One region of the Lysinibacillus sp. G01H genome, then DNA from elsewhere that is predicted to be linked to it. Evidence: a T-box and tRNA genes for the amino acid it is inferred to sense, from the RefSeq annotation. Region 1 holds a T-box; the other regions hold tRNA genes.

Region 1 (7,964 bases):
CACCAGAGCGACTCAGCACATCATAAATGGCATCCACAGCTTTTCGAGTAGCTGCATAAATGATGCCCACTTCCTGTTTATTTTGTTGTACATAATTTTTTACATAACGTTCTTTATTTTCACCAATTAACACCGAAAGTGCCAAATTCTCACGTGAAAAGCCTGTCATGACCGTTGCCTGCTCATCAATCGCTAACAATTGACGAATATCATCACAAACTGTTGGAGTAGCAGTGGCTGTCAGCGCTAAAACAGTGGGTTTTTGTGGCCATAGTGTAAAAAGCTTGTGGATCGAACGATAGCTTGGTCTAAAATCATGCCCCCATTGCGATATACAATGAGCCTCGTCAATCGCAAGTAAAGGGACAGATAAATTCGACAATGCTTGAAGAAACGTCGTACTTTCCAGACGCTCAGGTGCAATATAGAGGAGCTTTAAATAACCCGCACTGGCAAGCTGCATGGTTTCATCCACTTCCTGTGCTGTCAGCGTACTATTGATATAGGCTGCTGGAATATTTGCTGTACGTAAAGCCTCCACCTGATCTTGCATCAGTGAAATCAGTGGCGAAATCACGATGGTTAACCCCTCAAGCATTAACGCTGGAATTTGATAGCAAATGGATTTCCCTCCACCTGTTGGCATGACACAAAGACTTGACTGCCCTCGTAATGTTTGTTCAATAATTTGGGCTTGACCTTGGCGAAAGGTATCATAGCCAAAATGATGCTGTAGCATTTGTCTAGCTTGCTCCATGCAAAATTCACTCCTTGTTTGTGAGACCAAGTAGCTTGTACTCGCCCTGTTCATTTTTTTCTAACTCATACAACATGTTGGAGTAGGCAAGTGCCTCCTGTCCAGCAGCATTCGTCAGGATATATTCCGTTTTAGCCTGGACGATAAGACGCTGTCCTTCTACGCGAATTGCCTGAATATCCGTGTCTGAGAAATGAATTTTGGCTTGCTTGGAAGCATAATAGGCAACCATACTAGCCAAGGTTTCTTGTATAGCCTCTGTTCCGACAATCGGTTTCATAACACTTGCATCCTGGGTTGTCACCGCCCCCTTTAAATACTTGTGAAACGTATCTAAAAATAGCTTAATTTCATCGGTATTATACGCAAATATATTTTCTCCATATTGTTCGATGGCTTGCTGTACAGCTTCTTTATCCCCTTGTTCAATATAGGGGTATAAGTTTTTCGATTGGGAAAGTCGTACACTGGCTGTCATGCCCTCCTCAATCCATTCATCGATGGATGCTTGGAATTCCTTTATAGGCAATATGTATGGCTGTGACTGTCCTTGCTGTTGTCGATTAAAATATAATCCGACAATGGCTCCGTTTTCAGCCTCCATGACAGGGCTTCCTAGAGGGATCGATTGTTCCGCTTTTATATAATAGGCCGCTACTCTATCTTGGTATTTTTGAATCGTATAGGGTAAGCCATTCACATAAACAGCCAGCTGACTTAGCTCTCCTTCATATAAATTAGGCACTTGCACTTCCGCTTGATAGGTTACTCGTAACAGGGCCATATTATAGGCTGTTGACATGACATGAATAGTTGCTGCTACCAGCTTGTCATGACCAAATTGAACAAGAGCAGTTGGTTTGGATGCCACTAGTGCACCATTCGTTAAAATATACAGTTGATCATCCTGTTGTCTGATAATAATGCCTGCTCCAACACCATGCTCTCCAATCACTTTGACCTCTGGGACAATTTTTTCCTGTTGCTTCGTCACAGTTCCCTCTGTTTCCACCTCTGCCTTTTTATTTTGAAACCATCCTGTCCCTATTTGACTGTCGCAGCCTGCGACAAGAAAAGCTGTCGCTCCTAAAATGAGCACTTTTTTATACATACCTTCACCAAAACTTTCTATTCTACATTCTCTCTTCTCTATCATAATCAAGGACTAGTAATGTTTCAAGTTTACATAATATTATTATAAATTGAATAATATTAGAAAAATGCAGCAACTACCTTAAAGTCATTTCTTTCTACCCATTAATATTGATGGAAGCCAAAATTTGCTGTGAGGATGGAAGGATATCATACCCTCAAAATAATTTTCACATAAAAAGACATGTGCAACCTGACACATGTCTCTGACAATCATTTTTTCCTTAATAGTCCTGTCGTTACTAGAATGCCGAGCATTAATAATACAAAGATCAGATACGTCCATGTATGGTTGCCTGTTAGGTCATAGCAAACGCCTATTAGAATGGGGATAATGGCACTTACCATAAAGCCACCTGCCAGCACCATAGATGACCAACTAGTGGCCTCCTGATCATTTTTGGCTTCATCAAGAGGCAACAATAGTCCGATTGGAAATAGCCCACTTAGCACAATACCAATTAATAAAACAGCCAGCCATAGGTAAAAACCCGCTGTCAGCCAGAGTAGCATAAAACTAATCACGCCAACAAAGCTAAACACTAGTAGCCAGGCCATTCGACTTGGCCATTTTTCCATGAGAATTGGGACCGCCATATTACCTATCATTTGTACAATAGACATAATTGTTAGCATGGCACTGGATGCCTCTAATGACAGGCCTTTATCCTGCAATAGCGGCGTAAGCCATGACATAATTGAGAAAAAGAGTGATGTTTGTAAACCAAAGTACAGTAAAATTACCCAGGCACGTCTAGATGTCCACGGATTACGGACTTCTTCTGACGTAGTTACTTGTTGGAGTTGCTCGTTGTGTTCGGATGGAATTGCCGCTAGCCAGATAACGAGAGCAACTATAGCAAGGATTGACCACATGCCAAGGGCGATTGTCCAACTATTACTGAAACCCTGATAAAAAGTCACGGTTAAGGCTGCACTTAAGGTAGCCCCTACGCCAATACCGAATGAATAGATACCGACTACTGTCGTAAAGCGTTCTGGAAACTTTTTCTTAATATAAGCATTTAGAATAGGACCAATCATTGCAATCGCTAAGCCTGCCGCAAAGCTTGTCACGATGAGCAAGAGATAACTTGCTTGGAAAAAGCGTAGCCCATTCGCAACGACAAGGATCGCCACTAAAAGGGTGATAGCTGATTTCGTGCCCATTTTTCGCTGAAGCGGGACAGCCAAAGGTGCAAATAATCCCATACAAAAAACGGGGATAGCAGTGAGAAAGCTCATGCTTGTATTCGAGACTTGTAAGGATGTCATGAGGATATTAAAAAGCGGTCCTATTCCCGTGACAGCTGGTCTCATATTAAGAGCTACAAAAAATGTACTAATGACCACGAAGGTGAGTGATACGGTCCAATGTTTTTTAGCCATTTGTTTGATCCTCTCTATTAATACGCTGCCTTTATTTATGAAAAGCTTGCATGGATTCCTCTATCCTTTTATCATGTTTTCGATGGATGGTCAATGATTGGACAGTTTATCTTTAAATGGCTAATGCTTCTTACATATTTTCAGGTGATTCAATACCTAATAAGGCTAATGACTCTTTTAAAACAATCGCAACACTCTGACATAGAGCAAGACGGGATGCTTGCTGTTCGTCCTCTGCTAATATTTTGTACTGTGCATAATATTTATTAAATAAACGTGCCAGTTGTAAGGCATACTTCGCTATTTGGGACGGATCAGCCTGCTCAAAAGCCATAGCTACCGTTTTAGGAAACTGTTCTAATAATAGGATCATCGGCCAAGCCTGCTCTCCTAAAGATTTGAATAATATATCTTGAGTCGGAGCTTTCGCTTTATCTAAAATAGAGCAAATACGTGCATATGTATATTGTACGTATGGCCCTGTTTCGCCTTCAAAATTCATCATTTGCTCGATTGAAAATTCAATATCGTTTAGACGATGGGCTTTTAAATCATTAAAAATTACCGCTCCAACCCCCACTTGCTTTGCGACTTGCTCTTTATTAGGCAGAGAAGGATTTTTCTGCTCCATATTACGCTGTGCTGTCGTTATAGCTTCTGCTAGTACATCAGCTAATAGCACCACTTTGCCTTTACGCGTCGACATTTTTTTACCATCCTTCAGCATCATGCCAAATGACACATGTTGCAAATTCTTTGCCCAAGGATAGCCCATTTTTTCGATGACCTGAAAAAGTTGTTTAAAGTGGAGGGACTGCTCATTGCCAACAACGTAGAACATCTTTTGGGGCTGGTAGTGCTGTTGGCGATACAGGGCAGCTGCTAAATCACGCGTCGCATAAAGCGTGGCCCCATCCGTTTTCTTTATTAAACATGGAGGCATCTCCTCCATCTCCACAACATACGCACCTTCTGATTCCACGAGGAGCCCTTTTTCTTTTAATTCTGTTACAACGGATGGCATTTTGTCATTGTAAAAGGATTCACCTGTAAAGCCATCAAAATGAATTCCTAATAGCTCATATATTGTTTGAAATTCTACGAATGACACATCTCGGAACCATTGCCATAATGCCTGTGCCTCTTCATTACCGTCCTCCAATGCTTTAAAGGCGGCACGAGCCTGTTCATTGAGCGTTGGGTCTTGCTCTGCCTCTTCATGAAACTTCACATAAATCTTTAATAACTCCTCTATCGGTGACGCTGAAATGGCCTGTTTATCACCCCAAAGCTGATAAGCAACAATAAGCTTGCCAAACTGTGTACCCCAGTCCCCTAAATGATTAATACGAATGGCTTGATAGCCATTTTTTTCTGCAATATTTGCTAAGGCATTGCCGATGACCGTTGAACGTAAATGTCCCATTGAGAAAGGCTTGGCGATATTAGGAGAGGAAAAATCCAAGACGACCGCTCCCACCTTTGTTGGAGTAGTACCATATTGTTGCTTGTCGCGCAGAATCTTGCTTAACACCTGTTGGGTCACCTTTTGTTGATCGAGAAAAATATTAACATAGCCACCAACAGCTTGCACACGCTCAATGCTGTCATGATTTATTTGACTTGCAATATGTGCTGCGATACTTTGCGGTGATTTTTTCCACACTTTTGCTAGAGTAAAGCATGGAAAGGCTACGTCCCCAAGCTCCAAACTTTTGGGTTTTTCTAATAATGACACTATTTCCTCTCCTATTATTTGTTGCTTTAATGCGACCGCTATACTGTTGGCGATTAGTTGATTCATTTTACTCCTCCTCCTGTTCAAATAAAAAAGCCCTCGCCTCTATAATTAGAGACGAGAGCATGATAATCCCGTGGTACCACTCTAGTTGTCATGTAACATGACCACTTTCCGTTGTTAACGAGGTGACGCCCCGCTATTCTCTACTACTTGTTCGAGAACCTTCTCCAAAGTGCGCTTCATTCATGGTTCCTGCATTAGGCTCCCACCATCCCTAACTCGCTTGCCAGTCATCCCATCAATTACTCTCTTTTTCATCGAATTTTTCTATGATTTTGACATATATTACAGGATTTCCTTATTGGCGTCAACCATTTTTTACGTTGCCATTTCAGCAAAAAACGCTCCTCACAAGGAGGAACGTTTTTTTTCTACATACTGAATCACATCAGCCATAATGGCATACATCTCTTTTAATTTTAATTCCTTATTGTCAGAGACTTTCTTCGCTACTTTCTCCGTGATAATTCCTTTTTCTACTAATGTATCCCAGTTAGTCTCATTGGATTCACCGATTAGGACGTCGGCCAAATATTGAGCCAGCTCATCTCGCTCAATAGCTTCATCACCTTGATTATAAACCTTATTGATGACAATTTCGAGTTGGTCCTTCATTCCTGATCCACTTTCTCCACCAGCACGTAACATACTCTCTTTTAACATTTTAGCAAACTTTATTTTCGTCGCCTTACTGTCTACTTTTAAGTCATTATCATAGCCGCCCACTACAAGGCCGTAATTAATGAGCGTTTGAATGGCTTCATCATACCATTCTCCTTGATATGGATACTCAATTGAAAATGAATCAACATAGGCACCTTGTTTAGCCAATTGCTTTCGTAATGTAGCGATTAATGGTTTATCCTTACTCATGTCTCTAAAGGTTACATCGTGCTTCTGTGCAAGAGCAGCTGCAGTCCCAGCCGCTTCACCAGTTACCATCCCTGTTGGAACAATACGTGCACTACCAGCTGCAAGTGATGAATAACCAGCAGAGCGTCCGACAACCAGTAAGCCATCAATATCCTTCGGTACTAACGAACGGAAAGGAATAGCATATTGCTTTGGTGCAGCGATCACATAGCCGTAATCATGAGGCGTTTGCGCTTGCACATCGACTGGATAAGAGGCAATGCCAATGCTATCCCACTGATCACTATTTTTCCACAGGTCTGCCATTGGTAATTGATACTCTGCCCAAATGTGTCTCGTTTCTCGGACGTAGAGTTCTTCTGGATAGCTGACAATTTCAGCCTTTTCAAACCCTGGGAAGTTTGTTTGTAAATATTTTAGAATGTGTAACGTTTCTTTCTTCCCAGCGACAATCGCCGCTTGTTTTGAGGATTCATTCAAGCCATCAATACCAAAAATCTGTAAGGCATTGATGAAATATTCATCATCTACACGAGCTAAGTTTAAGCCTCGTAATCTTGTGCCCTCTTGTAATGGCTTGTATTCATCATGCAGCTTTGTAAAGCCCCACATCACCGTATGATTTAAATTAGCACCGCCAAATACACCAGAATTAGCCGCTTTTTTGACTTCATCCCAATTGACATTTTTTAAATGTAGCATTAACGTCACAGCCATACGCTTATCCTTTATGCCAATATCTTCTCCACCCACAAAGAAAGGAACGCCCGACAAGGCAGCAAAATCAGCATCCTGTGTAGCATCTATAAATGATTTCCCCGTCACAACATATGTACCGTACTCATTTTTTAATTCCACAGACGTTAATTGTTGTTGTTTGACATTCGCTTTCACAACCTCGGTTTGCACGGATAAAGTTAAGTTGGGCTCTTCATCGATCAGCTTTTTAAAGGCTGCATTAGCACCTACAATGCCAAAAGCGTCATTCCCTCTAACAAGCTCATGCCATTCCTTAAATATTCCCTCACTAATCGATTTGTTATGGCCATTACGAGGAATGTCGAGGAAATTCAGCATACCATATGTAAATAATCCACCTAACTCTTGTCGTTTTTCGACCAGCAATGTTTTCGCACCATTTCGAGCAGCAGCCACAGCCGCAGCCACACCCTCTGGTTCACCACCGATGACAATAACATCATATTCTTCCTCTATATGTTCAATTGGTTCTGGCTTTTTATACTCATCTACTAATTTATTGTATGCCATAGAGTTTGTTATTTCTTTAATAAAATAGTAGCTACCAAACCCAAGTAAAACTACTATTACACAAGTGGCTGTCCATAATAAGCCCTTACCCATAATATACCTCCAATTGTTAAAATTTCCATCGATGTGTTTATTTAATCATCATTCCCGCCACAAGGGCTGAATGTCCTAGTTGAACGCAGGCATATCATTACCAACAACGAATAATTCATTGGCTTACAGCATTTTTTATGAAATTATCATCAAGATAAATGAATGAAATCATTTATGAGGATTGTGATGTTTTTAGTCTAACTTTAGCAACATCTATCTAGTATAAATGAAAGAGCCACAAATAGCTGGCATTCAAAACGGGGATGGGCTTGTGGGCACCAGTGATGATTTACTTGATATATAAACAGTCAGAATCATTTTAGACGAAACCTTTGTGAATAAGCAACTAAAATCCCCGTGGTAAATGATGTCATTTTTCTATTCTTTTTCAAAAATAGTTAATCACACTACAATATAGACGTCTCACTCTCAAAGAAAGTTACACCAAATTTAACTTTTTTATTGTATCTTTATTCAGTTTATGTTTAACAAAAAATGTGAAAAGAACGCCAAACCTTGATTTAATAATGTTTATAGACTATGGAACATATTTCATGCTATACTAGAGCCATTGTGAAAAAAAGGAGGAACTTGCATGATTCAAGTTAGTAATGTAGGTCTTCGCTATGG
Region 2 (7,964 bases), 1.3 Mb from region 1:
CTGGTTGTATTGAAATTCTAACCCATGCCCCTTAGCGGGGCAGGAGACAGTGTCAGGCGGACAGTTTGACTGGGGCGGTCGCCTCCTAAAAGGTAACGGAGGCGCCCAAAGGTTCCCTCAGAATGGTTGGAAATCATTCGTAGAGTGTAAAGGCACAAGGGAGCTTGACTGCGAGACCTACAAGTCGAGCAGGGTCGAAAGACGGGCTTAGTGATCCGGTGGTTCCGCATGGAAGGGCCATCGCTCAACGGATAAAAGCTACCCCGGGGATAACAGGCTTATCTCCCCCAAGAGTCCACATCGACGGGGAGGTTTGGCACCTCGATGTCGGCTCATCGCATCCTGGGGCTGTAGTCGGTCCCAAGGGTTGGGCTGTTCGCCCATTAAAGCGGTACGCGAGCTGGGTTCAGAACGTCGTGAGACAGTTCGGTCCCTATCCGTCGTGGGCGTAGGAAATTTGAGAGGAGCTGTCCTTAGTACGAGAGGACCGGGATGGACACACCGCTGGTGTACCAGTTGTCTTGCCAAAGGCATCGCTGGGTAGCTATGTGTGGACGGGATAAGTGCTGAAAGCATCTAAGCATGAAGCCCCCCTCAAGATGAGATTTCCCATTACGCAAGTAAGTAAGATCCCTCAAAGACGATGAGGTAGATAGGTTCGAGGTGGAAGTGTGGTGACACATGGAGCTGACGAATACTAATCGATCGAGGACTTAACCAAAAAAAGTTTGAAACATTCAATGCACCGTTTATCCAGTTTTGAAAGAACAAATCTTTCAATAAAAAAGAGAGCTTCAAGACACAAGTTGTACAAGGAAGCAAACGAGTGATTGAAGGAGCGTACTTTTGTACGTGACTGATTGAACGAGAGCAGCTGACGCAGTAATACGCCGTGTATTGGAGGTCGAATAAGTCTAGTGATGATGGCAAAGAGGTCATACCCGTTCCCATACCGAACACGGAAGTTAAGCTCTTTAGCGCCGATGGTAGTTGGGGGCTTCCCCCTGTGAGAGTAGGACGTCGCTAGGCATAATACCCAGGAGGATTAGCTCAGCTGGGAGAGCATCTGCCTTACAAGCAGAGGGTCGGCGGTTCGAGCCCGTCATCCTCCACCATATGCCGGTTTAGCTCAGCAGGTAGAGCAACTGACTTGTAATCAGTAGGTCGTGGGTTCGATTCCTATAGCCGGCACCATTTTTTCGAGCCATTAGCTCAGTTGGTAGAGCATCTGACTTTTAATCAGAGGGTCGAAGGTTCGAGTCCTTCATGGCTCACCATTTTTAAATAATAATAAGCGGGTGTGGCGGAATTGGCAGACGCACTAGACTTAGGATCTAGCGCCGCAAGGCGTGGGGGTTCGACTCCCTTCACCCGCACCATTATTTTCATTGCCAGATAAAAAAACTTATGCACATGCGGAAGTAGTTCAGTGGTAGAACACCACCTTGCCAAGGTGGGGGTCGCGAGTTCGAACCTCGTCTTCCGCTCCAAATGTGCCGGGGTGGCGGAACTGGCAGACGCACAGGACTTAAAATCCTGCGGTAGGTGACTACCGTACCGGTTCGATTCCGGTCCTCGGCACCATTTTAAATGCGCCCGTAGCTCAATTGGATAGAGCGTCTGACTACGGATCAGAAGGTTATGGGTTCGACTCCTGTCGGGCGCGCCAAAAGAACAACGGGAAGTAGCTCAGCTTGGTAGAGCACTTGGTTTGGGACCAAGGGGTCGCAGGTTCGAATCCTGTCTTCCCGACCATTTCCAAAAAAATTATGGGGCCTTAGCTCAGCTGGGAGAGCGCCTGCCTTGCACGCAGGAGGTCAGCGGTTCGATCCCGCTAGGCTCCACCATAAGTAAATTAACCAGTATAAAGATCCTGGCGGCGTAGCTCAGCTGGCTAGAGCGTACGGTTCATACCCGTAAGGTCGGGGGTTCGATCCCCTCTGCCGCCATCTTAAAGGACCTTTAGCTCAGTTGGTTAGAGCAGACGGCTCATAACCGTCCGGTCGCAGGTTCGAGTCCTGCAAGGTCCACCATTTATATATTGTAACGGAGGTATACCCAAGTCTGGCTGAAGGGATCGGTCTTGAAAACCGACAGGCGGGTAACACCGCGCGGGGGTTCGAATCCCTCTACCTCCTCCAGTTTTAAATTTTTATAAATGGTGCTTTAAAAACTCGAAACAGCATAAAATTATCGCGGGGTGGAGCAGTGGTAGCTCGTCGGGCTCATAACCCGAAGGTCGTTGGTTCAAATCCAGCCCCCGCAACCAAAAGGTCCCGTGGTGTAGCGGTTAACATGCCTGCCTGTCACGCAGGAGATCGCCGGTTCGATCCCGGTCGGGACCGCCATTTTTAAAATAAAAGTCATGAGAAGCAAAAGAGTGAGTAAGCTTAGCATGGACGAAATGGGTCAGTAGCTCAGTTGGTAGAGCATTAGATTGAAGCTCTAAGTGTCGGCGGTTCGATTCCGTCCTGACCCACCATTTATGCGGGTGTAGTTTAATGGTAAAACCTCAGCCTTCCAAGCTGATGTCGTGGGTTCGATTCCCATCACCCGCTCCAAGGGCCTATAGCTCAGCTGGTTAGAGCGCACGCCTGATAAGCGTGAGGTCGATGGTTCGAGTCCATTTAGGCCCACCATTATTCCGAAGTAGCTCAGTTGGTAGTAGCACCTGACTGTTAATCAGGTTGTCGCAGGTTCGAGTCCTGCCTTCGGAGCCATTTTTATTTTGGGGAAGTACTCAAGAGGCTGAAGAGGCGCCCCTGCTAAGGGTGTAGGTCGGGTAACCGGCGCGAGGGTTCAAATCCCTCCTTCTCCGCCATGGGCCCGTTGGTCAAGTGGTTAAGACACCGCCCTTTCACGGCGGTAACACGGGTTCGAATCCCGTACGGGTCATACTAAAAACAGTAGATGCATTTGCATCTACTGTTTTTTGATATTCATAGATACAAAATTTACTCTTGATTCAATGCATTTTCATCCATATAAACCACTTCCCAGATATGCCCATCTACATCTTGAAAACCCCAACCATACATAAATCCGTGATCTTGTGGTTCACTATATGGTTTACCACCAGAGGCAAGTGCCTTATTCACTAATTGATCTACTTGTTCTCGGCTTTCAGCAGAAAGACATAAGATTGCTTCTGCAGAAGTAGTAGTATCTGTAACTTCTTTCTTACTAAATCCTTTAAATCGTTCTTCAACCATTATTAATGCGAAGATATTTTCACTAATAATCATTGAGGCTGTTGTTTCATCACTGAATTGTTGATTGAACTCAAAACCTAATTCCTTAAAAAAACTGATAGATTTGTTTAGATCTTTTACTGGTAAATTGATAAAGATATTTTTCGATTGAAAAGCCATTTAATATCACCTCCAAATTGACAGTATCATGGAGCATAAAGTCGTGTCAATTTTAGCAATGTAGGCGAAAATGGAAGCCATTAGCACTATTGAAAGCAGGTGTTTGTAAACAAAAACAGAAAGGTTATATCTTCAACCTTTCTGTTTAAAAAGTTTAACTATTTATCCTCTGGCTAGCATTCTATCAAGTGAACTAAGTGCTTCAGCGGTAGTATGTTCATCTACTTGTATACGGTTATGAGGTTGACCTTGCTCAATACTTTCTAAGCTCCATAACAAATGTGGAAGGTCAATTCGATTCATTGTTAAACAAGGACAAAAGTTTTCATTTAAGGAGACAATATGTTTATCAGGATGCTGCTTAATAATGCGATTGACAAGATTCATTTCTGTTCCAATTGCCCATGCAGATCCGCTTGGAGCTCGATTGATTGTATCAATAATGTATTTTGTGGAGCCTGCATCATCAGCCGCTGCTACCACTTCACGGCTGCACTCTGGGTGAACGATAATCCTCATAGTCGGGTGTTCTTTGCGAATAACCTCTGTATGTTGAACCGTAAACCCTTCGTGCACAGAGCAGTGACCCTTCCAAAGAATAACCTGGATATTTTCAAGAGGCTCTTTTGTTTCGAGCAAGTTCTTATGTGGATTCCAAACAGCCATATTTTCAAGAGGTATACCTAAATCATAGGCAGTATTCCTTCCTAAATGTTGGTCAGGTAAAAAGAAGATACGCTGTTTTTGGGTAAAAGCCCATTGAACAAGTTCCTTTGCATTCGATGAAGTGACACAAGCACCACCATGCCTTCCAGTAAAGGCTTTAATAGCCGCAGTTGAATTAACATAGGTTAGAGGAATAATCGTATCACCAAAGAGTTCTTGAAGAATGGGCCATGCTTGTTCTGTTTGATAAATATCTGCCATATCAGCCATTGAACAACCAGCGCGCATATCTGGTAAATAGACACGTTGCTGTTTCGTTGTCAGCATATCAGCAGTCTCTGCCATAAAATGTACACCGCAAAATACGATGTGTTCAGCTTCCTTATTTGCTGCGGATAATTGAGCTAACTGTAAAGAATCCCCAGTTGCATCTGCAAATTGAATGACTTCATCTTTTTGATAATGGTGGGCAGGAATAAATAATTTAGGACCTAATTTTTTCTTTATTGATAAAATACGAGATTCCATTTCCTTTACAGATAGTTCCCGATAATGCTCTGGGAGTAATGTCGTCTGTTGTAATAAACTAGTGATGGACAAGGGAATGATCTCCTTTCATTTGAACGAGTGCACTAATATCAAAAGCTTTAACTGAATGTGTTAAGGAGCCAAGTGAAATCCATTGAATACCCGATTGGGCATATGCCTTTAAATTTTCAAGTGTGATGCCCCCAGATGCTTCAGTCGCAATAGTGGGAGGAACAATGGGAAGCCATGCACGAATTTCTTCTGGGCTACGGTTATCAAACATAATAATATCTGCTCCTGCGTTGATAGCTTCTTCTAATTGTTCTTTTGTTTCAATTTCAACTTCAATTTTTACGGTATGACCGACTTTTACTTTAGCGGCCTGAACTGCCTTTGTAATGCTACCAGCAAAGGCAATATGATTATCCTTTAGCATAATTGCGTCATACAGGCCATTACGATGATTAAAAGCACCACCAATTCGAACAGCATATTTATCTAACATACGCAGTCCTGGTAGTGTTTTACGCGTATCACATATTTTTGCGTGAGTACCTACTGTTTCTTGAACGGCAAGATGGGCTGCCGTTGCAATAGCAGACATACGTTGAATAAGATTTAAAATGACACGCTCACCGATTAATAACTTTTGTAAGGGACCTTTAATCACAGCGAGTACATCACCTGACTTAACCATCTCTCCATCTTTTTTATGAAGGTTGACTTCGATTGATCGATCGAGTAAGAGAAAGCCATGCTCAATAATGTTAGCCCCGCAAAAAATTCCGCTTTCTTTCGCGTAAAAAGAAAAAGCTCCCTGCTGTTCGGGTGAAAAGATAAATTCACTCGATAAATCTCCATCTCCTAAATCCTCATTAAAAAATTGCTTGAGCATTTCCTCGAGTTTGATGATATTCATACAATGAGTTCCTCACTTTCATTTGTCCTTGCGAAAAAATAATCCATCGGCTTGCCCATTGTGATTTCATTTCGGGTTTATCCGTTCGAATATGAGCTCCTCTTGTTTCCGTTCGGGTAATTGCTGCATGTGCCATTAATGTGGCGACTACATGCATCATAAATAATTCCAACTCAGCTAGTTCAAGACCCTTTAAATTAACTTGAGTAAGTGATTGCAAGGAGGGGAGTTGCTTTGCAAAATGCTGCAAGTCATCAATATTTCTAACAATACCTAGGAACCGCATCATGTGTTGCTGTAATTGGGGTTTGCTAAATAAAGGTGGCATTTTATCAGCACATTGATGCTTTTCCAGTAAAAAGTTTTTTTGATGACACCCTTTTTGAATAATGTACTGCGCCATTTTTTGACCAAATGTAATACCTTCCAATAGGGAGTTACTTGCTAAACGATTCGCGCCATGTACGCCTGTACAGGCAACCTCACCGACTGCATATAAGTTTGGTATAGTAGTTCTTCCTTTGTCATCAGCAATAACACCACCCATCAAGAAATGACTTCCTGGAGCCACGGGGATTAGGCCATCTTGTAAATGAACGTGATGAACATGGCATAGCTGAGCAATTGTTGGAAATTTTTCTTCAAAGTCGTGAATGTTAGTGATATCAATATACGTTTCTTCACCAGCTGCACGTTTTGTAAATAGGGCAAGTGCAGTAATATGTCTTGGTGCTAGGTCAAGTTGAGCATGTAAACCTTTCATAATGGGCTGATGCTGTGCATTAACAAAAATACCACCAGCCCCTCTGACAGCTTCAGAAACTAATCCCTTTGCTTCATTTTTACACCAAAGAAGACTCGGGTGAAATTGCATAAATTCCATATCACTAATGGCAGCGCCTGCTCGAAATGCTAATGCGATCCCATCCCCTGTATTAGTTGGAAAATTAGATGTACTTGAATAAAGGGCACCTGCGCCACCTGTCGCTAAAATAACATGATGTGCCAAATAACGTTTTGTACCTTTTTCTCCTTTGGTTAATACTCCTACACAGTCACCATCTGTATTCCGTAAAAGCTCATAAGCCATTTCATAGCAATTGATCTTTGTTTTGGGTGAGAGTTTATGAAGCAAATAATCTATGAAAATCTGACCAGTACGATCACCACCTGCATGTAGAATACGATGATGACTATGTGCTCCTTCAAGTCCTAGAGCAGGTTTTCCATCGACCTGCCGATCAACAGGGAGGCCATCCTTTAGATAGTTTTGCATAATCTCAGTGCCATCTTTTATAAGTGTTTTAACATGCCTTTTCTCATGATGATACTCGCCAGCTTTCAATGTATCAGCAATATGGTGTTGAATATGATCTTCCTCACTAGTAACAGCAGCAATCCCACCTTGTGCACGGTAAGAACTACTCATATATAAAGATGATTTTGTAACAATTTGTATTTGAAAATGTTTTTCAAGCACTAAAGCAGCCTGAAGTGCAGCAATTCCACTACCAATTATAAGGACGTCTGTCTTTACATCCATAGTTATACCTTCTTTACAGTTGTCTTGACACTTATCTTTACATAAAATAAAAAAGAAAACAAGACCTGATGAACAAGAGAGGAAGAAGACGATGATTTATATGGATTATGCTGCAACATCACCTATGATGAGGGAATCTCTTGAGGCCTATGTTGAGGTGGCACAACGGTATTATGGAAATAGTGCGAGTCTGCATGATTTAGGGGGACAAGCCCTTTATTTTGTCCAGCAATCAAGAGAGGTTGTAGCCCAAGCCCTAGGTGTAACTAGTGATGGTGTAATTTTTACGGGTAGTGGAACAGAGGGAAATCTCATAGCCATCTTGTCGTTAGCACTAGCCTCAAAAAAAGGAAAACACATTATTTCTTCTCAAGCTGAGCATACGTCAGTGCATGCAGCTTTGAATACACTTGAGAAAAAGGGCTTTACTGTAACAAAATTACCTTTGCAGAAGGATGGTTGTGTTGATCTGGGACAATTGCAACAAGCAATCCGAGAAGAGACTGCTTTGATTACCATTCAACATGTCAATTCTGAAATTGGTTCAATCCAGCCTGTAGAGAAAATCGTAAAGATGGCAAGAAAATCAAATATTTTCTGTCACGTTGATTGTGTACAATCATTTGGTAAACTAGCTATACCAAAGGGGGCCGATGCTATTACCATCTCGGCTCATAAAATAGGTGGGCCAAAGGGCTGCGGTGCTATATATATGAACCCTGCAATCAGAGTACCTGCATTAACACCAGGTGTGACACACGAGAGGGGTCTTAGAGGGGGAACATTAGATACTCCTGCAATCGTGGCCTTTGCCGCGGCAATTGAAAACTATCAATATGAGTTGCAACATTATGAAACGTTAAGAGATTATTTTGAAAATAATTTACCTGAAACATGTCAGCTCGTTGAATGTAAACAGCAACTACCTAATATTTGT
Region 3 (7,964 bases), 2.1 Mb from region 1:
ATAAACAATTGATTATAATATAATTTAAAAGTCGTCTCCGGTGATTTGAAAAATATTTCAAAAAAGTGTTGACAACAAAAGAGAAGAAATGTTATAATTTAAAAGTTGCTGTCGAGAGATGGTTGCTAAATGAACCTTGAAAACTGAACAAGCAAAACGTAATCAATAAAGTTTTAAGTAACTAGCTTCGGTTAGGGAACGAAACGCAATTTTGGACATCAAACATGATGCCAGCAAAACAATTTGAGCTAATCAAATTTCTTTTATGGAGAGTTTGATCCTGGCTCAGGACGAACGCTGGCGGCGTGCCTAATACATGCAAGTCGAGCGAACAGAAAAGGAGCTTGCTCCTTTGACGTTAGCGGCGGACGGGTGAGTAACACGTGGGCAACCTACCCTATAGTTTGGGATAACTCCGGGAAACCGGGGCTAATACCGAATAATCTCTTTTGCTTCATGGCAAGAGACTGAAAGACGGCATCTCGCTGTCGCTATAGGATGGGCCCGCGGCGCATTAGCTAGTTGGTGAGGTAACGGCTCACCAAGGCGACGATGCGTAGCCGACCTGAGAGGGTGATCGGCCACACTGGGACTGAGACACGGCCCAGACTCCTACGGGAGGCAGCAGTAGGGAATCTTCCACAATGGGCGAAAGCCTGATGGAGCAACGCCGCGTGAGTGAAGAAGGTTTTCGGATCGTAAAACTCTGTTGTAAGGGAAGAACAAGTACAGTAGTAACTGGCTGTACCTTGACGGTACCTTATTAGAAAGCCACGGCTAACTACGTGCCAGCAGCCGCGGTAATACGTAGGTGGCAAGCGTTGTCCGGAATTATTGGGCGTAAAGCGCGCGCAGGCGGTCCTTTAAGTCTGATGTGAAAGCCCACGGCTCAACCGTGGAGGGTCATTGGAAACTGGGGGACTTGAGTGCAGAAGAGGAAAGTGGAATTCCAAGTGTAGCGGTGAAATGCGTAGAGATTTGGAGGAACACCAGTGGCGAAGGCGACTTTCTGGTCTGTAACTGACGCTGAGGCGCGAAAGCGTGGGGAGCAAACAGGATTAGATACCCTGGTAGTCCACGCCGTAAACGATGAGTGCTAAGTGTTAGGGGGTTTCCGCCCCTTAGTGCTGCAGCTAACGCATTAAGCACTCCGCCTGGGGAGTACGGTCGCAAGACTGAAACTCAAAGGAATTGACGGGGGCCCGCACAAGCGGTGGAGCATGTGGTTTAATTCGAAGCAACGCGAAGAACCTTACCAGGTCTTGACATCCCGTTGACCACTGTAGAGATATAGTTTCCCCTTCGGGGGCAACGGTGACAGGTGGTGCATGGTTGTCGTCAGCTCGTGTCGTGAGATGTTGGGTTAAGTCCCGCAACGAGCGCAACCCTTGATCTTAGTTGCCATCATTTAGTTGGGCACTCTAAGGTGACTGCCGGTGACAAACCGGAGGAAGGTGGGGATGACGTCAAATCATCATGCCCCTTATGACCTGGGCTACACACGTGCTACAATGGACGATACAAACGGTTGCCAACTCGCGAGAGGGAGCTAATCCGATAAAGTCGTTCTCAGTTCGGATTGTAGGCTGCAACTCGCCTACATGAAGCCGGAATCGCTAGTAATCGCGGATCAGCATGCCGCGGTGAATACGTTCCCGGGCCTTGTACACACCGCCCGTCACACCACGAGAGTTTGTAACACCCGAAGTCGGTGAGGTAACCTTTTGGAGCCAGCCGCCGAAGGTGGGATAGATGATTGGGGTGAAGTCGTAACAAGGTAGCCGTATCGGAAGGTGCGGCTGGATCACCTCCTTTCTAAGGATTATTTCGGAATACAAACCTTGGGTTTGTACGATTACGTTTTGCGTTCAGTTTTGAAGGTTCATTCTATCTGAATGAAACACTTCAAAACTTGTTCTTTGAAAACTGGATAAAACGACATTGAAATTGTAACAAACACATTTATTTTTTAAGTTTTTTATAGGCTTAATAACTTGGTTAAGTTATTAAGGGCGCACGGCGAATGCCTTGGCACTAGGAGCCGAAGAAGGACGGCACTAACACCGATATGCTTCGGGGAGCTGTAAGTGAGCTTTGATCCGGAGATTTCCGAATGGGGGAACCCACTACGTTTAATCGCGTAGTATCTTGACGTGAATACATAGCGTCTTGAAGGCAGACCCAGGGAACTGAAACATCTAAGTACCTGGAGGAAGAGAAAGAAAAATCGATTCCCTGAGTAGCGGCGAGCGAAACGGGAAGAGCCCAAACCAAGAGGCTTGCCTCTTGGGGTTGTAGGACACTCAATACGGAGTTACAAAAGAGCGAGTTAGATGAAGCGACTTGGAAAGGTCCGCCAGAGCAGGTAAAAGCCCTGTAGTCGAAAGTTCGTTCTCTCCTGAGTGGATCCTGAGTACGGCGGAACACGTGAAATTCCGTCGGAATCCGGGAGGACCATCTCCCAAGGCTAAATACTACCTAGTGACCGATAGTGAACCAGTACCGTGAGGGAAAGGTGAAAAGCACCCCGGAAGGGGAGTGAAAGAGATCCTGAAACCGTGTGCCTACAAGTAGTTAGAGCCCGTTAATGGGTGATAGCGTGCCTTTTGTAGAATGAACCGGCGAGTTACGATTACGTGCGAGGTTAAGCTTTAGAAGGCGGAGCCGCAGCGAAAGCGAGTCTGAATAGGGCGAAATAGTACGTGGTCGTAGACCCGAAACCAGGTGATCTACCCATGTCCAGGGTGAAGGTGAGGTAACACTTACTGGAGGCCCGAACCCACGCACGTTGAAAAGTGCGGGGATGAGGTGTGGGTAGCGGAGAAATTCCAATCGAACTTGGAGATAGCTGGTTCTCTCCGAAATAGCTTTAGGGCTAGCCTCGTGATGAGAATACTGGAGGTAGAGCACTGTTTGGACTAGGGGGCCATCCCGGTTTACCGAATTCAGACAAACTCCGAATGCCAGATATTTATACACGGGAGTCAGACTGCGAGTGATAAGATCCGTAGTCAAAAGGGAAACAGCCCAGACCACCAGCTAAGGTCCCAAAGTAATCGTTAAGTGGAAAAGGATGTGGCGTTGCACAGACAACCAGGATGTTGGCTTAGAAGCAGCCATCATTTAAAGAGTGCGTAATAGCTCACTGGTCGAGTGACGCTGCGCCGAAAATGTATCGGGGCTAAACGATTCACCGAAGCTGTGGATTGACATCTACGATGTCAGTGGTAGGAGAGCGTTCTAAGTGCGTTGAAGTCAGACCGGAAGGACTGGTGGAGCGCTTAGAAGTGAGAATGCCGGTATGAGTAGCGAAAGACGGGTGAGAATCCCGTCCACCGTATGACTAAGGTTTCCTGAGGAAGGCTCGTCCGCTCAGGGTTAGTCGGGACCTAAGCCGAGGCCGATAGGCGTAGGCGATGGACAACAGGTTGATATTCCTGTACCACCTCCTCACCGTTTGAGAAATGGGGGGACGCAGTAGGATAGGGTAAGCGCGCCGTTGGTTGTGCGCGTCCAAGCAGTAAGGCGTGTGTGTAGGCAAATCCGCACACTGTAACGTTGAGCTGTGATGGCGAGTCCGTATGGACGAAGTTCCTGATTTCACACTGCCAAGAAAAGCCTCTATCGAGGTGAGAGGTGCCCGTACCGCAAACCGACACAGGTAGTCGAGGAGAGAATCCTAAGGTGTGCGAGAGAACTCTCGTTAAGGAACTCGGCAAAATGACCCCGTAACTTCGGGAGAAGGGGTGCTCTTGAGCGTGCAAGCGCATGAGAGCCGCAGTGAATAGGCCCAGGCGACTGTTTAGCAAAAACACAGGTCTCTGCAAAACCGTAAGGTGACGTATAGGGGCTGACGCCTGCCCGGTGCTGGAAGGTTAAGAGGAGTGGTTAGCGCAAGCGAAGCTGCGAATTGAAGCCCCAGTAAACGGCGGCCGTAACTATAACGGTCCTAAGGTAGCGAAATTCCTTGTCGGGTAAGTTCCGACCCGCACGAAAGGCGTAACGATCTGGGCACTGTCTCAACGAGAGACTCGGTGAAATTATAGTACCTGTGAAGATGCAGGTTACCCGCGACAGGACGGAAAGACCCCGTGGAGCTTTACTGTAGCCTGATATTGAATTTTGGTACAACTTGTACAGGATAGGTAGGAGCCAGAGATCTCGGAGCGCCAGCTTCGAAGGAGGCGTCGGTGGGATACTACCCTGGTTGTATTGAAATTCTAACCCATGCCCCTTAGCGGGGCAGGAGACAGTGTCAGGCGGACAGTTTGACTGGGGCGGTCGCCTCCTAAAAGGTAACGGAGGCGCCCAAAGGTTCCCTCAGAATGGTTGGAAATCATTCGTAGAGTGTAAAGGCACAAGGGAGCTTGACTGCGAGACCTACAAGTCGAGCAGGGTCGAAAGACGGGCTTAGTGATCCGGTGGTTCCGCATGGAAGGGCCATCGCTCAACGGATAAAAGCTACCCCGGGGATAACAGGCTTATCTCCCCCAAGAGTCCACATCGACGGGGAGGTTTGGCACCTCGATGTCGGCTCATCGCATCCTGGGGCTGTAGTCGGTCCCAAGGGTTGGGCTGTTCGCCCATTAAAGCGGTACGCGAGCTGGGTTCAGAACGTCGTGAGACAGTTCGGTCCCTATCCGTCGTGGGCGTAGGAAATTTGAGAGGAGCTGTCCTTAGTACGAGAGGACCGGGATGGACACACCGCTGGTGTACCAGTTGTCTTGCCAAAGGCATCGCTGGGTAGCTATGTGTGGACGGGATAAGTGCTGAAAGCATCTAAGCATGAAGCCCCCCTCAAGATGAGATTTCCCATTACGCAAGTAAGTAAGATCCCTCAAAGACGATGAGGTAGATAGGTTCGAGGTGGAAGTGTGGTGACACATGGAGCTGACGAATACTAATCGATCGAGGACTTAACCAAAAAAGTTTGAAGCATTCAATGCACCGTTTATCCAGTTTTGAAAGAACAAGTAAGTTTTAAAAAAAGCTTGTATTTATACTGAAATATGGTATAATAAATCTTGTCTTTTAATAAGTCTAGTGATGATGGCAAAGAGGTCACACCCGTTCCCATACCGAACACGGAAGTTAAGCTCTTTAGCGCCGATGGTAGTTGGGGGCTTCCCCCTGTGAGAGTAGGACATCGCTAGGCATAATACCCAGGAGGATTAGCTCAGCTGGGAGAGCATCTGCCTTACAAGCAGAGGGTCGGCGGTTCGAGCCCGTCATCCTCCACCATATGCCGGTTTAGCTCAGCAGGTAGAGCAACTGACTTGTAATCAGTAGGTCGTGGGTTCGATTCCTATAGCCGGCACCATTTTTCGAGCCATTAGCTCAGTTGGTAGAGCATCTGACTTTTAATCAGAGGGTCGAAGGTTCGAGTCCTTCATGGCTCACCATTTTCAAATAATAATAAGCGGGTGTGGCGGAATTGGCAGACGCACTAGACTTAGGATCTAGCGCCGCAAGGCGTGGGGGTTCGACTCCCTTCACCCGCACCATTATTTTCATTGCCAGATAAAAAAAGCTTATGCACATGCGGAAGTAGTTCAGTGGTAGAACACCACCTTGCCAAGGTGGGGGTCGCGAGTTCGAACCTCGTCTTCCGCTCCAAATGTGCCGGGGTGGCGGAACTGGCAGACGCACAGGACTTAAAATCCTGCGGTAGGTGACTACCGTACCGGTTCGATTCCGGTCCTCGGCACCATTTTAAATGCGCCCGTAGCTCAATTGGATAGAGCGTCTGACTACGGATCAGAAGGTTATGGGTTCGACTCCTGTCGGGCGCGCCATAATAACAACGGGAAGTAGCTCAGCTTGGTAGAGCACTTGGTTTGGGACCAAGGGGTCGCAGGTTCGAATCCTGTCTTCCCGACCATTTCCTAAAAATAAAAAAACGGGGCCTTAGCTCAGCTGGGAGAGCGCCTGCCTTGCACGCAGGAGGTCAGCGGTTCGATCCCGCTAGGCTCCACCAATTCAAATACATGAACCTTGAAAACTGAACAAGCAAAACGTAATCAATAAAGTTTTAAGTAGCTAGTTTTACTAGCGAACGAAACACAATTTTGGACATCAAACATGATGCCAGCAAAACAATTTGAGCTAATCAAATTTCTTTTATGGAGAGTTTGATCCTGGCTCAGGACGAACGCTGGCGGCGTGCCTAATACATGCAAGTCGAGCGAACAGAAAAGGAGCTTGCTCCTTTGACGTTAGCGGCGGACGGGTGAGTAACACGTGGGCAACCTACCCTATAGTTTGGGATAACTCCGGGAAACCGGGGCTAATACCGAATAATCTCCTTTACTTCATGGTGAAGGACTGAAAGACGGTTTCGGCTGTCGCTATAGGATGGGCCCGCGGCGCATTAGCTAGTTGGTGAGGTAACGGCTCACCAAGGCGACGATGCGTAGCCGACCTGAGAGGGTGATCGGCCACACTGGGACTGAGACACGGCCCAGACTCCTACGGGAGGCAGCAGTAGGGAATCTTCCACAATGGGCGAAAGCCTGATGGAGCAACGCCGCGTGAGTGAAGAAGGTTTTCGGATCGTAAAACTCTGTTGTAAGGGAAGAACAAGTACAGTAGTAACTGGCTGTACCTTGACGGTACCTTATTAGAAAGCCACGGCTAACTACGTGCCAGCAGCCGCGGTAATACGTAGGTGGCAAGCGTTGTCCGGAATTATTGGGCGTAAAGCGCGCGCAGGCGGTCCTTTAAGTCTGATGTGAAAGCCCACGGCTCAACCGTGGAGGGTCATTGGAAACTGGGGGACTTGAGTGCAGAAGAGGAAAGTGGAATTCCAAGTGTAGCGGTGAAATGCGTAGAGATTTGGAGGAACACCAGTGGCGAAGGCGACTTTCTGGTCTGTAACTGACGCTGAGGCGCGAAAGCGTGGGGAGCAAACAGGATTAGATACCCTGGTAGTCCACGCCGTAAACGATGAGTGCTAAGTGTTAGGGGGTTTCCGCCCCTTAGTGCTGCAGCTAACGCATTAAGCACTCCGCCTGGGGAGTACGGTCGCAAGACTGAAACTCAAAGGAATTGACGGGGGCCCGCACAAGCGGTGGAGCATGTGGTTTAATTCGAAGCAACGCGAAGAACCTTACCAGGTCTTGACATCCCGTTGACCACTGTAGAGATATAGTTTCCCCTTCGGGGGCAACGGTGACAGGTGGTGCATGGTTGTCGTCAGCTCGTGTCGTGAGATGTTGGGTTAAGTCCCGCAACGAGCGCAACCCTTGATCTTAGTTGCCATCATTTAGTTGGGCACTCTAAGGTGACTGCCGGTGACAAACCGGAGGAAGGTGGGGATGACGTCAAATCATCATGCCCCTTATGACCTGGGCTACACACGTGCTACAATGGACGATACAAACGGTTGCCAACTCGCGAGAGGGAGCTAATCCGATAAAGTCGTTCTCAGTTCGGATTGTAGGCTGCAACTCGCCTACATGAAGCCGGAATCGCTAGTAATCGCGGATCAGCATGCCGCGGTGAATACGTTCCCGGGCCTTGTACACACCGCCCGTCACACCACGAGAGTTTGTAACACCCGAAGTCGGTGAGGTAACCTTTTGGAGCCAGCCGCCGAAGGTGGGATAGATGATTGGGGTGAAGTCGTAACAAGGTAGCCGTATCGGAAGGTGCGGCTGGATCACCTCCTTTCTAAGGATTATTTCGGAATACAAACCTTGGGTTTGTACGATTACGTTTTGCGTTCAGTTTTGAAGGTTTATGAAATTTAATAAAACTTCCAAGAGGGCCTATAGCTCAGCTGGTTAGAGCGCACGCCTGATAAGCGTGAGGTCGATGGTTCGAGTCCATTTAGGCCCACCATATATACCTCTTGGGGCCTTAGCTCAGCTGGGAGAGCGCCTGCCTTGCACGCAGGAGGTCAGCGGTTCGATCCCGCTAGGCTCCACCATTTTTTTGTTCTTTGAAAACTGGATAAAACGACA

Evidence for each region. A T-box is a leader RNA that pairs with one kind of tRNA and senses whether it is charged. The one in region 1 lies ahead of argS (arginine--tRNA ligase), so its partner is inferred to be a tRNA-Arg.
Region 2: it has a tRNA-Arg gene. The T-box ahead of argS (arginine--tRNA ligase) is inferred to sense a tRNA for this amino acid. The anticodon was not compared.
Region 3: it has a tRNA-Arg gene. The T-box ahead of argS (arginine--tRNA ligase) is inferred to sense a tRNA for this amino acid. The anticodon was not compared.

Annotation. Positions count from the first base shown of each region.
Region 1 is NZ_CP118397.1:2,228,564-2,236,527, reverse strand. It holds gene recQ (DNA helicase RecQ) at 1-757, opposite strand, end outside; gene PSR12_RS11300 (TcaA NTF2-like domain-containing protein) at 765-1,868, opposite strand; gene PSR12_RS11295 (MFS transporter) at 2,123-3,298, opposite strand; gene argS (arginine--tRNA ligase) at 3,429-5,102, opposite strand; T-box leader at 5,147-5,366, opposite strand; gene PSR12_RS11285 (FAD-dependent oxidoreductase) at 5,448-7,334, opposite strand; gene PSR12_RS11280 (ABC-F family ATP-binding cassette domain-containing protein) at 7,930-7,964, shown strand, end outside.
Region 2 is NZ_CP118397.1:3,541,908-3,549,871, reverse strand. It holds rRNA gene PSR12_RS18120 (23S ribosomal RNA) at 1-721, shown strand, start outside; rRNA gene rrf (5S ribosomal RNA) at 914-1,029, shown strand; tRNA gene PSR12_RS18110 (tRNA-Val) at 1,040-1,115, shown strand; tRNA gene PSR12_RS18105 (tRNA-Thr) at 1,119-1,194, shown strand; tRNA gene PSR12_RS18100 (tRNA-Lys) at 1,202-1,277, shown strand; tRNA gene PSR12_RS18095 (tRNA-Leu) at 1,295-1,379, shown strand; tRNA gene PSR12_RS18090 (tRNA-Gly) at 1,416-1,490, shown strand; tRNA gene PSR12_RS18085 (tRNA-Leu) at 1,496-1,584, shown strand; tRNA gene PSR12_RS18080 (tRNA-Arg) at 1,593-1,669, shown strand; tRNA gene PSR12_RS18075 (tRNA-Pro) at 1,679-1,755, shown strand; tRNA gene PSR12_RS18070 (tRNA-Ala) at 1,772-1,847, shown strand; tRNA gene PSR12_RS18065 (tRNA-Met) at 1,876-1,949, shown strand; tRNA gene PSR12_RS18060 (tRNA-Ile) at 1,957-2,033, shown strand; tRNA gene PSR12_RS18055 (tRNA-Ser) at 2,049-2,141, shown strand; tRNA gene PSR12_RS18050 (tRNA-Met) at 2,195-2,269, shown strand; tRNA gene PSR12_RS18045 (tRNA-Asp) at 2,273-2,348, shown strand; tRNA gene PSR12_RS18040 (tRNA-Phe) at 2,407-2,482, shown strand; tRNA gene PSR12_RS18035 (tRNA-Gly) at 2,488-2,561, shown strand; tRNA gene PSR12_RS18030 (tRNA-Ile) at 2,563-2,639, shown strand; tRNA gene PSR12_RS18025 (tRNA-Asn) at 2,644-2,720, shown strand; tRNA gene PSR12_RS18020 (tRNA-Ser) at 2,731-2,821, shown strand; tRNA gene PSR12_RS18015 (tRNA-Glu) at 2,824-2,895, shown strand; gene PSR12_RS18010 (VOC family protein) at 2,955-3,371, opposite strand; gene nadA (quinolinate synthase NadA) at 3,534-4,637, opposite strand; gene nadC (carboxylating nicotinate-nucleotide diphosphorylase) at 4,624-5,484, opposite strand; gene nadB (L-aspartate oxidase) at 5,441-7,027, opposite strand; gene PSR12_RS17990 (cysteine desulfurase family protein) at 7,128-7,964, shown strand, end outside.
Region 3 is NZ_CP118397.1:113,513-121,476, forward strand. It holds rRNA gene PSR12_RS00555 (16S ribosomal RNA) at 263-1,815, shown strand; rRNA gene PSR12_RS00560 (23S ribosomal RNA) at 1,997-4,924, shown strand; rRNA gene rrf (5S ribosomal RNA) at 5,040-5,155, shown strand; tRNA gene PSR12_RS00570 (tRNA-Val) at 5,166-5,241, shown strand; tRNA gene PSR12_RS00575 (tRNA-Thr) at 5,245-5,320, shown strand; tRNA gene PSR12_RS00580 (tRNA-Lys) at 5,327-5,402, shown strand; tRNA gene PSR12_RS00585 (tRNA-Leu) at 5,420-5,504, shown strand; tRNA gene PSR12_RS00590 (tRNA-Gly) at 5,542-5,616, shown strand; tRNA gene PSR12_RS00595 (tRNA-Leu) at 5,622-5,710, shown strand; tRNA gene PSR12_RS00600 (tRNA-Arg) at 5,719-5,795, shown strand; tRNA gene PSR12_RS00605 (tRNA-Pro) at 5,805-5,881, shown strand; tRNA gene PSR12_RS00610 (tRNA-Ala) at 5,902-5,977, shown strand; rRNA gene PSR12_RS00615 (16S ribosomal RNA) at 6,120-7,671, shown strand; tRNA gene PSR12_RS00620 (tRNA-Ile) at 7,766-7,842, shown strand; tRNA gene PSR12_RS00625 (tRNA-Ala) at 7,855-7,930, shown strand.